One region of the Bacillus sp. A015 genome, then DNA from elsewhere that is predicted to be linked to it. Evidence: riboswitches for the same ligand, from Rfam matches in the RefSeq annotation. Region 1 holds a riboswitch; each other region holds the start of a gene.
What was found. Region 1 has a riboswitch for S-adenosylmethionine ahead of mtnW (2,3-diketo-5-methylthiopentyl-1-phosphate enolase). Riboswitches for the same ligand answer to the same signal wherever they lie in the genome.
Positions count from the first base shown of each region.

Region 1 (2,262 bases):
GATTACTGGTCAGGCGCTGTGCTTGCTGGAGCTCATATGGTCACCATGCCTCTTCTTGAACAAAATGATTTTTTACCTGACTACCATCTATTGCCTGAGGCTGATAAGAAAAAGGCAAAATTGATGTACTTAAATTATCCAAACAATCCGACTGGTGCCACTGCAAGTCGTGCATTTTTTGAAGAAACCGTTACGTTTGCGAAAGATCACAAATTGTGTGTTGTCCATGATTTTGCATATGGCGGCATTGGATTCGATGGAGAAAAGCCGGTCAGCTTCCTGCAAATAGATGGAGCAAAAGAGACGGGTATTGAAATTTACACATTGTCCAAAACATATAATATGGCCGGCTGGAGAGTTGGTTTTGCAGCAGGGAATGCCTCTGTCATTGAAGCCATTGAGCTTTATCAGGATCATCTGTTTGTGTCACTGTTTAAAGCGACTCAAGATGCAGCGGCAGAAGCACTTCTAAGCGATCAAACGTGCGTACAGGTGCAAAATGATCGGTACGAAAAAAGGCGGAACACTTGGATTGCTGCATGCAAAGAGATTGGGTGGGACGTAAGCGCACCAAAGGGATCATTTTTTGCCTGGTTAAAGGTGCCTGAAGGATATACATCTGAAACTTTTTCTGATGTATTATTAGAGAAAGCACATGTTGTCGTTGCACCGGGAAATGGCTTTGGTGCTCACGGTGAAGGCTACGTCCGAGTTGGTCTTTTAACAAGTGAGAAGCGGTTAAAAGAAGCCGCAGAGCGCATCGCTGCCTTGCAGCTATTTGAAAAAAGCCATTGACAACGCAAAAAAATGGTGCGATAATTCAGGCAATATTGAAGAAAATCGAATATTCTTATCAAGAGTAGGCAGAGGGACTAGCCCAATGAAGCCCGGCAACCGACTTCCATGAAGCACGGTGCTAATTCTTGCAGCAGGCGCTGAGAGATAAGATTCGGATGAATGAGACGAAACCTCTTTAAGGCGCTGCCCAAGCACTTAAAGAGGTTTTTTTATTGAACATATAGAGGACGCAATCGAAAGGGGATTCCTAGTGAGTGAATTACTGGCAACATACGTATTAACACATCGAGAGGATGAACAAATTGACCGAAAAGCGGAGCAGATCGCGCTTGGTTTAACAGTTGGATCATGGACGGATTTGCCGCAGCTCAAAAAGGAGCAGCTGAAAAAACATAAAGGCCGAGTAGAGAAAGTGACAGAAAAGGTTGCATCAGCCGAAAATGGCCTGTATCAATCAGAGGTAACAATTGCTTATCCTGAGGCTAACTTTTCAGCTGACTTACCAGCCGTTTTAACGACGATATTTGGAAAGCTTTCACTAGATGGGAAAGTAAAGCTTGTCGATATAGAATTTTCGAAAAGGTTTAAAAGAAAGCTGCCTGGACCGGTATTTGGAATAGAGGGGATACGAAAGAAGTTAAATGTGTTTGATCGGCCGCTTTTGATGAGTATTTTTAAAGGCGTGATCGGCCGTGATATGACGGATTTAAAAGAGCAGCTCCGTTTACAGGCATTAGGCGGTGTTGACTTCATCAAAGATGATGAAATTTTATTTGAAAGTCCATTAGCCCCTTTTGAAGAACGAATCAAAGAAGGAAAAAAGATATTAAAAGAAACATATGAAGAGACAGGGCACCGAACGCTGTATGCCGTCAATTTAACTGGCAGAACCTTTGATCTTAAAGATCGAGCAAGGAAGGCCGCTGAACTCGAGGCAGATGCGCTCCTATTCAACGTCTTTGCCTATGGACTTGATGTCATGCAAAGCTTAGCTGAGGACCCAGACATTCAATTGCCTATTATGGCACATCCAGCAGTGAGCGGCGCGTTTACATCATCTCCTGAATATGGATTCTCACATTCTCTTCTTTTAGGTACATTAAATCGATATGCTGGCGCTGATTTGAGCCTTTTTCCATCTCCTTATGGATCGGTCGCACTTCCGAAAAAAGATGCCCTTGGTATCTATGAAGCTTGCGTGAAAGAGGATACGGTTCAAAAAACGTTCCCTGTCCCATCAGCAGGCATTCACCCTGGTATGGTTCCAGTATTGATCAAAGATTTTGGATTCGATCATGTGATTAACGCAGGTGGAGGAATTCACGGACATCCGCGGGGAGCCATCGGCGGAGGGAAAGCATTTCGATCCATCATTGATGCGGTGATAAATGAAGAGTCCATCCAAGAAAAGGCATCATCTTGCCAAGACTTAAAAGCAGCACTTGATCTTTGGGGAAGGGTAGC
Region 1 is NZ_JBSPZB010000007.1:89,988-92,249, forward strand. Features, by position in the region: gene ACSLGF_RS08465 (aminotransferase class I/II-fold pyridoxal phosphate-dependent enzyme) at 1-795, shown strand, start outside; SAM riboswitch class I at 848-949, shown strand; gene mtnW (2,3-diketo-5-methylthiopentyl-1-phosphate enolase) at 1,049-2,262, shown strand, end outside.

Region 2 (2,262 bases), on a different contig from region 1:
ACGATAATCGATCGTTTTTTAACAGCCAGCTCGTCAAGTCCAGGTTCAGTGCGCTGGTCTTGGATCGAAATGATTTCTTCTTTTAATATTTTCACTTCTTTTTCAGTGATCGGTGCTAAATCTTTAACAGCCTCAGCCATTGCGCTAATATGCTGAGGCGTCGTTCCGCAGCAGCCTCCGATAATGCGTGCGCCTTGATTTCTAAACTCTAGTGCACTTTTTCGGAAATAATCATTATCTGTATCATAGACGAGTCTGCCTTCTTCAAGAGACGGGAGACTGCTGTTAGGATAGACAGATAAATGAGAATTTTCCAAAATCGGGACGCCTTCGAGTGCCTGAATCATATGATAAGGGCCCAGCCTGCAGTTGATCCCAACGACATCAGCGCCAAGAGAGGATAGTTCAGATAAACCGTCCTTCAGCGGTGTACCGTCCTGCAAAACACCTTGCTCGTGCATGGATACGTTCATGACAATCGGGAGAGTCGTTTCTTTGCGTGCAATTTCGAGAACGGCCTTCGCCTCTTCCATATCATAATACGTTTCAAGCAATAATCCGTCAGGCTGTTCATTTAATAGGATGTACAGCTGCTCTCTAAAGCTTCGTTTGATCTCGTCTATAGAGTAGGCATTTTTGTTAAACGTTCGAATGCCGCCAATCGTTCCGAGTACATAAGCTGAGCCGGCGGCAGCTTTTGCAATTTGTACCGCTTTTGTATTGATGCGTTTTGTTTCTTCCTCTAAGCCGTAGCGGGATAGTTTAATATAATTCGCACCGTACGTGTTCGTTTGGATGATGTCAGCTCCAGCCTGCACATACGCCTCATGCACTCTTTTCACTTCATCTTCTTTTGATAAATTTAGTTCTTCAAAGCACCGGTCAATGCCGTAAGAGTATAAAAGTGTTCCCATTGCTCCGTCAGCAATCAATACGCGATTTTGTAAGTCTTGTAATAGGCCCATTGTATTCCTCCTTATTTCTATGTAACAAAAAAAGCCTTCTGATAAGAAGAAGACTTTTTGGCTGTATCGTAATTCTTCTCCTTATCTTCCAAGCAGTTGCTTGCTGGATTTAGCACCTTGGTCATAGAAAATACATTTCTACTACACCGGTTGCTGAGGCTTCACAGGGCCAGTCCCTCTGCCTCTCTTGATAAGAAAGCGATATGAACATGTCAATGAATTGAACTTCCATCAACTGTAACGAAAAAATCGGAAATAATCAATGGAAAATTTAAAATTTATCGAAAATTTATAAATTGGACGTCAATCGGCAAATCTGCTTTGCGCATGAGTGAAATGACCTCTTGTAAATCATCTTTATTTTTTCCTGTTACACGCACTTGGTCATCTTGAAACTGCGACTTCACTTTGATGCCAGATTGCTTAATGAGTGCGTTGATCTTTTTGGCATTGTCTTTATCGATACCGCTAATCAGCTTGGCACGCTGGCGTACTGTTCCGCCTAGGGCATGTTCGGTTTTTCCGTAGTCGATGTTTTTAGTTGGAACATTTCGTTTAATCAGCTTTGTCACAAGCACATCTTTTAGCTGTTCAAGCTTGAAGTCATCATCTGAGATGAGAACGAGCTCTTCTTTTTCAAGTGAAATATCACTTTTACTTCCTTTAAAATCATAACGATTTTTAATTTCTTTTAGCGCTGCTTGAATGGCGTTTTGCACCTCTGGCAGTTCCACCTTCGATACAATATCAAATGAACTTTCTTTTGCCATAACACATGACCTCCAAGTATAGATATTGCGTCTATTTTATCATGCAAACAGGGCAAGAAGAAACTTTATCGAATAGACAAATCAAAGAGTTCAGCCGCTTGCGGTATAAATCAAGGGAAGTTTGTCCACTTTAGCTAACAGAACTAGAGATGTTCATGTTGAGAGAAGTATAGTAGAATAAAGTGAATCAAAAGATGAACGAACGCTCTTTTATGGGCAGATAGGAAGGAAGAGAACATGAGACCAGGTGAGCAATTGACCTTGCAAATAGAGAACGAGATGGAGTACGGCTACTTTTTGACAGATGGTGAAGATTCTGTCCTCTTGCACCGCAGTGAGATGACAGAGGATATTGATGACAGGGATGAAGTAGAGGTCTACTTATATGTAGATCATGAAGAAAGACTAGCAGCTACGATGAAAATGCCTACAATCAATGCACATACATACGGCTGGGTAGAAGTCGTAGACGTTGTAGAAGACATGGGCGCATTTGTCGATGTCGGGCTATCAAAGGATGCACTTGT
Region 2 is NZ_JBSPZB010000011.1:689-2,950, reverse strand. Features, by position in the region: gene ACSLGF_RS10900 (bifunctional homocysteine S-methyltransferase/methylenetetrahydrofolate reductase) at 1-965, opposite strand, end outside; SAM riboswitch class I at 1,044-1,162, opposite strand; gene ACSLGF_RS10895 (YajQ family cyclic di-GMP-binding protein) at 1,244-1,735, opposite strand; gene ACSLGF_RS10890 (CvfB family protein) at 1,973-2,262, shown strand, end outside.
Region 2: it holds a riboswitch for S-adenosylmethionine, as region 1 does, so the genes downstream of both, ACSLGF_RS10900 (bifunctional homocysteine S-methyltransferase/methylenetetrahydrofolate reductase) here and mtnW (2,3-diketo-5-methylthiopentyl-1-phosphate enolase) in region 1, are expected to answer to the same signal.

Region 3 (2,262 bases), on a different contig from region 1:
AACATTGTTCATACCGGCTGAAAACGCCTCTAGAAATCCACTGATCATGAGCAAGACTGATAAAATCGCAGTGCTTTTTTTAGATAATGTGCGTTTAGGGAACATTCTGATGATTTTGACTACAGTAAAGGTGAAAACAAAGGCGACAAGTGGAATGATGATCCAAAAGGCCACAATGACTAAAATAGATTTCACATATAACACTTTATACGCGACTGCAACACCGACCACAGCCCCTACTGTGACCTCACTTGTTGATAAAGGGATGGCCATCAGATTCGCTATGAAGAGTGATAATGCGGCAGAGCCAATGATGATACAAACGATTTCAAGCGTAATCACAGATTCTGGCATAATACCAGAGCTAATCGTTTTGACGACCTCACCGCCGCCAATCACTGAACCTGCTAAAACCCCAACTGCACAAACGCTGAGTGCATAGATGGGCTTTTTAATTGCACCTGATCCATACGCAATGCCCATAGAAGCGGCTGCTCCGCTTGCGCCTATGTTTAAAGCAAAGAATAAACTAAATAAAATTGCGGCGATTTCCATACATTATGCTCCCTTACTCATGTAATCCGCACTCAGTCTTTGCTGTACCTGACCATCTGCCAGAACGCAAATCATCCGCAGTAAATGCTGGCTGTGTACACGGTGCACAGCCGATACTTGGGTATCCCTGGTCATGCAGCGGATTATAAGTAAGATCCTCTCTAGATGCATATCTCCATATGTCCTTCCACGTCCAGTGAATGAGCGGACATACTTTCACTGATTTGAACTTTTCATCCTTATTTAAAAAGTTCGTACCTGCTCGTTTTGGTGACTGCTCTCTTCTTAAGCCAGAAAGCCATGCCGGATAGCCAGATAGTGTCTCTTGCAAAGGAATGACCTTGCGCATATGGCAGCAGCTTTGAGGATTTGTTTCCCATAATTTTTCACCATGCTGCTCGTTTTGCTGTTCAACTGTCAGCTCAGGTGTTTTCAGTACGATGTCTAATCCGGGGTATCTTTCCTTTACCGCATCAATTGTATCGTACGTTTCCTTAAAATGCAGACCTGTATCTAAAAAGACAATTCTCGCATCCTTTTTTACTTTCGCAATAAGATCAATCAGGACAATGCCCTCAATGCCAAAACTGCATGCATAAACGAGCTGATCACCATAATGACCGTACGCCCATTTCAGCACGGATAGGGCCCCTTTATACAAATCGTCCTCTTGAAATGTAATGGACGGCTCTTGCCAATTTTCGTAAGTTAACATTGTTTCTCCCCTTCCGGAGTACCGCTCATATTGCTAATCTGCGCACTACTTCAATCTAATTTTTTCATTTTTCCCACTTAAACATTTGACCGTCCTGAACAATGAACGTAATCGAACCGAATTTCATTTCCCCCAATCAGTTCTTGCACGTGCTTCACTAAATCCTCATCCTGATTTTCTTCAATTCTTCCTCCTCATCGTGAAAAATAAAAAAACTTTCTTTCAGTCCGAAAGAAAGATGAGGAAGCTCACGATTTCCTTATCTTTCAAAATAGAATCATTTTGCAGGAAGTGGCACCTTGCGAATCGCAGGTTGCCGGGTTTCATCGGGCCAATCCCTCCACCTCTCTGGATAAGAGTTTTAATTTGTATTAAATATTAACACAATTCAAACAAAAGTCAACCCGACTTTATTGATAGGATTAGTTCTTATTTGAATTTGAGTCTATTTTACTATTTTTAACCAAATGAAAAAGCTGTGCAGCGAGGCACAGCTTTCAGATTGTTGACAAAGGGCTAAAATGACCTTTATTTTAGCCCTTTGTCTTCTTTTCAGCGTGATAGAAAACCTTTGAAGTCTAGGAAGGACGAGTACCGGAGCGGAGCGAATTTGACATTCGTGAGCACCGGCACGCAGGACTGACACCGAATGCGAGGGTTTGTCTACACGCTGAAAGCTGTGCAGCTAGGCACAGCTTTTTAGACCGTTTCTTCCATCCAAGATTCAGAGGTAGGATCTTGTCTCCAGCGTTTTAGTTTATTCATAGCAGAAGGTTCGATCGCTTTTAGCTCAAGTGCCACGTCTGTCAGCGTGTCATAGTCTGTTAGTGTGACATATGGAATGTTTTTCTCTTGAAAAGCAGCAGCTGCTTTTGGCAGGCCGTATGTGAAAATTGCAGCAACTCCGAGTACGTCACAGCCTTCGTCTTGAAGAGCCGAGACCACTTCAAGCACGCTCCCACCAGTTGAAATGAGGTCTTCTACGACAACAA
Region 3 is NZ_JBSPZB010000001.1:90,573-92,834, reverse strand. Features, by position in the region: gene ACSLGF_RS00465 (anion permease) at 1-555, opposite strand, end outside; gene ACSLGF_RS00460 (phosphoadenylyl-sulfate reductase) at 569-1,270, opposite strand; gene ACSLGF_RS00455 (DUF2292 domain-containing protein) at 1,335-1,397, opposite strand; SAM riboswitch class I at 1,527-1,629, opposite strand; gene pyrE (orotate phosphoribosyltransferase) at 1,970-2,262, opposite strand, start outside.
Region 3: it holds a riboswitch for S-adenosylmethionine, as region 1 does, so the genes downstream of both, ACSLGF_RS00455 (DUF2292 domain-containing protein) here and mtnW (2,3-diketo-5-methylthiopentyl-1-phosphate enolase) in region 1, are expected to answer to the same signal.